2 regions of the Carboxydothermus ferrireducens DSM 11255 genome follow, and region 2 is predicted to be linked to the other one. Evidence: a T-box and tRNA genes for the amino acid it is inferred to sense, from the RefSeq annotation. Region 2 holds a T-box; the other holds one or more tRNA genes.
What was found. A T-box is a leader RNA that pairs with one kind of tRNA and senses whether it is charged. The one in region 2 lies ahead of CARFE_RS0102060 (valine--tRNA ligase), so its partner is inferred to be a tRNA-Val.
Positions count from the first base shown of each region.

Region 1 (3,411 bases), 110 kb from region 2:
GCCTTTACCACTTTTGCTAAAAGTCTTTCCGGAACAATTGTTTCGATCTTAACTTCTTCTACCCTTTCCAGCTTTCCCACCGCACCGATATACGGATTTGTACCTTCAAGGGGTAAAAAAGTCCCAATACCCCGGGTGTTAAAAGTACAGTGAGAATAATTGCCGATAAAACCCGCTCCTGCAGCTCCCATCGCTTCTCTAACCGTCTCCCAGTGGGATTCCGGAACAAAAACGGAAAGTTTATAAAGTTTCTCAAAAATTTCCTCCCCCAGGGGCTTAACTTCCTGAAGTTCTAAAAGCTCTGCTAAATAATCGTTTATTCCCCCGAAAGCCACATCTAAATTGGTGTGAATGGCATACACCGAAATTTGCTTTTCCAGAAGTTTTAACAGGGGCAGAGCTTCCTTTCGCTCAAAAGTCAGGGACTTAAGCGGTTTAAGAAAGAGGGGATGGTGGGTAATTATTAAATCAACCTTTTCGTTTAAAGCAAAATCAACGGTAGCTGCGGTGATATCCAAAGCCAGTAAGACCTTATGTACTTCCTTTTCAAAATAAATCTGCCAGCCGGGATTATCCCACTCCATTGCCAATTTCCGTGGAAATTTTTCTTCAATAACCGCCGCTATTTCCTGCGGATGGGCCAACTTTTTAACACCTCCTCAAGATAATTTAAAATCTCACTAATTTCCCTAACCTTTTCTAAATCTTTCACTTGCGCCTTTTGTAAATTAATCAGGATTTTCCGGTATTTTTCTTTTTGCCCTGCTAAATATTTTTTCGTAAGTTCATCCCTACTCTTAAGCAAGACCGGTCCTAAGCCAATTTCAACGTTATCTAAATTCTCCATTTTACCGGCCTCAGCAACAATAACTTCGTAAAGTCTGCTTTTTTCTTCCACCAGTTCCTCGGCAATAATTCGGTAACCTCTTGACACCAGTTTTAAGCGTAAAGCATAACTATCCGTCATCGGTTGCAGGATAAGGCGAACTTCCCGGGCAATTTCCGGTCGACCTTCGATAATCCGCGCAATAGTATTCCCACCCATACCCGCAATTACCACACTTTTAACTTCCCCCGGTTTTAAAGGAGATAACCCGTCTCCCTGTCTTAACTCAATTTTTTCCAAAAGCCCGTATTCTTTAACTTCGCTCTGAGCGTGATTCAGGGGCATTTCATTTAAATCGGTAGCAATTACTTTTGGACAGATATTGTGGATTACTAAATAAATTGGTAGTTTTGCATGGTCCGTACCAATATCCGCTGCAGGTTCACCGGTAATTACGTGTTTTGCTAACGCTTTTAATCTTTCCGTTAACTCCATTTTTCCTCCTGAGTAACTTTTTAAATATGTTTAATTATATTTTCAATAATTATACAGCATCTTCCTCAAAAAAGGTAGTAAAAACAAAAAACCCCAAACCTTACAGGTTTGAGGTTTATATTCCATGGTGGGCGGTGACAGGATCGAACTGCCGACCCCCTGCTTGTAAGGCAGGTGCTCTCCCAGCTGAGCTAACCGCCCCTGGTGACCCCACCGGGATTCGAACCCGGGTTACCGCCTTGAAAGGGCGGTGTCTTAGGCCTCTTGACCATGGGGCCACATACTCTTAACTTCGAGCCTTCCGGCCTTAACATGGTGGGCCCACCAGGATTTGAACCTGGGACCTACCGGTTATGAGCCGGCAGCTCTACCGCTGAGCTATGGGCCCGAATTTCATTTGTTACCGCGACATGATTTATTATATGAGATATTTTTAATTTGGTCAAGAAGTTTTTTAAAAGATTTTTGTGGTATTTTTTACTTCTATTCCAGAAAATCTTTCAGCTTTTTACTCCGGCTTGGATGGCGAAGTTTTCGTAAAGCCTTGGCTTCAATTTGGCGAATCCGCTCCCGGGTAACACCAAAGATCTGCCCGACCTCTTCTAAGGTCCGGGCACGACCGTCATCCAGGCCAAAGCGAAGTCTTAGGACCTTTTGCTCCCTTTCGGTTAAAGTTTTTAAAACCTCATCTAACTGTTCCCGCAGTAAAGTGTAAGAAGCTTCTTCTACGGGAGCTTTGGCATCGGGATCTTCGACAAAATCTCCGAGGTGAGAATCTTCTTCCTCTCCAATCGGTGTTTCCAAAGACACCGGTTCCTGGGCAATTTTCATAATCTCCCTTACTTTATCCTCAGAAATACCCATTTCCTTGGCTATTTCTTCCGGGGTAGGTTCCCGCCCAAGTTCCTGGAGAAGATTTCTCGAAACGCGAATTAATTTGTTTATCGTTTCCACCATGTGTACCGGAATTCTAATGGTCCGGGCCTGGTCAGCTATAGCCCGGGTTATGGCCTGTCTTATCCACCAGGTAGCATACGTGGAAAACTTGTAACCTTTACGATAATCAAACTTTTCCACCGCTTTTAATAAACCAAGATTGCCTTCCTGAATTAAATCCAAAAACAACATGCCCCTGCCCACATACCGTTTGGCAATGCTTACCACAAGGCGCAAGTTGGCTTCGGCAAGTTTCCTTTTAGCTTCTTCATCGCCTTCTTCCTTCCTTTTGGCAAGCTCTATTTCTTCTTCCGGCGTTAGCAAGGGAACGCGGCCGATTTCTTTTAAATACATCCGGACCGGATCATCGATAGCAATCCCTTCCGGAATGGTTAAATCTAAATCGACCTCGTCAATGTCGGAAGGCTTAAAATCAACGTCGTCATCTAAGCTATTAATAGAATCAAGCTCCAACTCCGGTATTTCCGGTACCACTTCTATTCCCTGGTTGGCCAAGTATTCGTACAGTTCATCGATTTGTTCCGAATTTATATCGACGTTTTGTAAGCTGTCAAGTAAATCATTATAGGTTAAAACGCCGCGCTTTTTACCTTTTTCAACAATTTCCATAAGCTTTTCATTTTGCATTATTTCCTTCATGCCGCATTCCCCCCTTTCTTCGTTAGTTTTTTTGGGTAAGTTCCTGCAGTTTGTTTAATAATAACTGGAGTTTTTCCCAGTTTCCTTCTTTTTCCGCTAAAGATATTTCCAATGTTAACCTTTGAACTTGCTGCTTTTTATAATGTTCTTCAAGATAGCGAACATACCCTTCATAAAGGGTCTTCGGATCCCCTTCCGGGCAGTTAATCCTTAAATAGGTCATGTAACTATATAATGGATCTTCCCGGTCAGGGAACTTATTTTCCTTTAGGTAATTAAAGACTTCCTGGTTTTTTCCCTGAAACTCATAGAAAAAAAAGTCATTTAAAAATTCTTTTTGATACTCAGGATATTCTAATAACAAACCCAATAACTCACTTTCAACTTTTAAAAGGCCATAATTTTTGTGTTCATTAGTTATATTTTCTCCAAAACTTGAATTATTTAAAGATTTTTCTTCATTTTTATAAATCTCTCGGCGAATTTCGTCCACT
Region 1 is NZ_ATYG01000002.1:19,788-23,198, forward strand. It holds gene CARFE_RS0101485 (Nif3-like dinuclear metal center hexameric protein) at 1-644, opposite strand, end outside; gene CARFE_RS0101490 (tRNA (adenine(22)-N(1))-methyltransferase) at 623-1,321, opposite strand; tRNA gene CARFE_RS0101495 (tRNA-Val) at 1,447-1,522, opposite strand; tRNA gene CARFE_RS0101500 (tRNA-Glu) at 1,524-1,599, opposite strand; tRNA gene CARFE_RS0101505 (tRNA-Ile) at 1,635-1,709, opposite strand; gene rpoD (RNA polymerase sigma factor RpoD) at 1,805-2,917, opposite strand; gene dnaG (DNA primase) at 2,940-3,411, opposite strand, start outside.
Region 1: it encodes a tRNA-Val, which carries the amino acid that the T-box ahead of CARFE_RS0102060 (valine--tRNA ligase) is inferred to sense. The anticodon was not compared.

Region 2 (3,411 bases):
CCAAAAAAGCAGTTACCCTGTCAATTACAGCGTTTAACCGTGCTAAAATCCAGCGATCCGCTAAGGTAAGCTCTTCCTGCTTTATTCCCTGAGGAGTAAATCCTTCGAGATTCATTAAAACAAAGCGGGAAGCGTTCCAGAGTTTATTGGCAAAGTTTCGGGCCCCATCCAGTCGCTCAAAGTGAAATCTTAAATCATTCCCGGGAGTGTTGCCGGTTACCAGCATAAACCTTAAGCTATCGGCTCCGTGGCTTGCAATAACTTCTACCGGATCAACCCCGTTACCCAGGGACTTACTCATTTTTCTCCCCTGGGCATCTAAAACAAGACCGTGGATTAAAACTTCCTTAAAAGGTACTTCTTTCATGAATTCCAGGCCCATAAAAAGCATCCGGGCCACCCAGAAGAAGATAATATCCCGGCCGGTAACCAGAACCGAGGTTGGATAGTAGTACTTCAGTTCTTCGGTATTTTGGGGCCAGCCCAGGGTGGAAAAAGGCCAGAGAGCCGAAGAAAACCAGGTATCCAGCACATCGGGATCCTGATGGACCTTGGTACTCTGGCATTTAGGACAGCTTTTTACTTCTTCCCTGGAAGGGATAACTTCACCGCATTCGTCACAGTACCATACGGGAATCCGGTGACCCCACCAGAGCTGCCGGGAAATGCACCAGTCCCGGATGTTATACAGCCAGTTAAGATAAATTTTGGTAAAGCGTTCCGGCACAAACTTCACTTTTCCCGTTAAAGCCGCTTCTATGGCCGGCTCCGCCAGAGGCTTCATTTTGACAAACCACTGTTTGGAAAGCCGCGGTTCGATAACCGTATCGCAACGGTAACAATGACCAACAGAGTGTGTTATCTCTTCCTCCTTAACGAGAAGGCCCAAATCTTTTAAATCTTCAACTATTTTCTTACGCGCCTCATACCGGTCAAGCCCCCGGTACTTTCCGGCGTTTTCATTCATTACCGCATTATCATCTAAAACTACTACCTGCGGCAGCTTATGCCGAAGTCCCACTTCAAAATCGTTGGGATCATGAGCCGGAGTAATCTTCACCGCTCCGGTGCCAAACTCCTTATCCACATACTCATCGGCAATAACCGGTATCGGCCGGTTTACCAGAGGTAAAATCACGTTTTTGCCGATTAGCTCCCGGTACCGCTCATCTTCCGGATGGACCGCCACCGCCGTATCGCCTAACATGGTCTCCGGCCGGGTAGTTGCTACGGTAAGATACCCGCTGCCGTCTTCCAGAGGATAGTTAATATAGTAAAGTTTTCCTTCTCTTTCCAGATGCTCTACTTCAATATCGGAAATAGTGGTTTTACAGTGGGGACACCAGTTGGTAATGTAGTAGTCCCGGTAAATAAGCCCTTTTTCGTAAAGGCGTAAAAAAACCTCTTTTACCGCCTCGGAGCAACCTTCATCCAGGGTAAACCGTTCCCGTTTCCAGTCGCACGAAGCTCCAAGGGTTCTAAGCTGTTCGGTTATGCGGTTACCGTAATTTTCTTTCCAGGCCCAAACCCTTTCTAAAAACTTTTCCCGGCCCAAATCATCTTTGGTAAGTCCCTCTTTTCGCAGTTCTTCCTCTACTTTAGCCTGGGTGGCAATCCCCGCATGGTCGGTTCCCGGAAGCCAGAGGGTATTAAAACCCTGCATTCTTTTGTAACGGGTAAGGATATCCTGCATGGTGTTATCCAGGGCGTGCCCCATGTGAAGCTGACCGGTAACATTGGGCGGTGGCATAACAATACAAAAAGGTTCCCGTTCATCGGGTTCGGTATGGAAAAAGCCATTTTCCTCCCAGTATTTATACCATTTTCTTTCCACTTCCTGGGGAGAATAAACCGAAGGTAAGGTCACCGTCATTCCTCCTTTTCTCTTTATGTTGTATCATATCAACCATTATAGAAAAAGCCCCTTTCACCCAAGGGCGAAAGAGGCACTTTCCGCGGTACCACCTTGCTTCCGGGATACAACGCTCCCGGCACTTTATAGCTATAACGGGCATAACCCGGTGAAAGGTACTGGCTTCCCCTTCACAATCTTAGGGGCGACGTTCCCGAAGCCTGCCAGGAAAGCCTTTCAGCCCAGGGGCTTTCCTCTCTGCATGGAGGCATTTCGGTACTCCTCCCCGGCATCATTTTTTCCTTTTCGCTTGGAAATTATTTTATATTTTTCCCGGGAAACTGTCAACTTTAAACAAGTTGCTGCATAACAGTTTTTTTAGGGTGATATTATGAAAAAAATCATTGGTAGCATCCTTTTGTTAGTTTGTTTGATATTTGGAATATTTTTAACACTAAAATTAAACAAACAAACTATTTACGGACTTTTCTTACCCAAAAATTCCCCCCATTTCTGGTTACTGTATTATTTAACCGATAAGGGCTACTGGGAGTTATACGGAACTAAAGTTAAAGTTGTGGATAATTTAGACCAGGCAGCATTAATCGCCGTAAAAGCATCGGAAAAAATCCCTGCCGGCTATAAAATACTTATAAAATTGTCAAACTTCGAGCCGTACTCAATTTATCTAAGAAATCCTGCTCAAAATTTTTCTTTCAAAAATAAAGCGATAATTCTTCCTCCCAGGGGAAGTAAACAGTACCGGGATGTAGTGGATTTTTTATCCCGACAGGGGATAAAACCATATAAAGACTACACCCCTTACTTCGATTTACCGGAAGAAATAAAAGAAGAAGCATTTATGGCCGGTATTGGAAATCTTTACATTGCTTCCACCTTAACTCCCCTGAAAAAATTAACTCCCTTCGCGGTTATTAAAGCCCCGGATCTTGCTGTTTTAGCGGTAAAAGATGATATCAAATTTAAGGACTTACAAAATATTATTTCCGCCCTTTATCACGGACAAAAAGCTTTTTACCAGAACCCTGAAGCCACCGCTTTTTTATCCCTTGCCCCCGTAACACAGCAAAAGCTGTTTCTTTTCCTGAATAATGAGGGGTTTTTCTCAAAAAACCTTTCCTTTAACCCGGCAACCGTGGCCATAGCTCAGCAATACTACAATAACCCTCAGGGCCCTTTTTTCCAAAGCTCTTTTTACACAAAACTTTTGCAGCAAATCAGGGAAAAAGTTAGTTTTACCGATCTACTCCTTTTTGTTTTTCAAAAAATCTTTTCATAAAAAGACCACCGAATAACGGTGGTCTTTAGTGCACGGAAATCTCCGATGGTTCGGTGACTTCCTTTTCTTCCGCCGGCACCGGCGGCTCAATTTCAGGTTTTTCTTCCCGAATTAAAGCTGCCTCTAAAACTTCATCCATGTGCTTTACCAGGATAAACTTCAGGCCTCGTTTCACCTGCGGAGAAATTTCATCCAGTTCTTTACGGTTCTCATGGGGAATAATGATGGTTTTTATTCCTGCCCGCTTGGCCGCTAAAAT
Region 2 is NZ_ATYG01000002.1:125,197-128,607, forward strand. It holds gene CARFE_RS0102060 (valine--tRNA ligase) at 1-1,873, opposite strand, end outside; T-box leader at 1,931-2,154, opposite strand; gene CARFE_RS0102070 (hypothetical protein) at 2,244-3,152, shown strand; gene lon (endopeptidase La) at 3,178-3,411, opposite strand, start outside.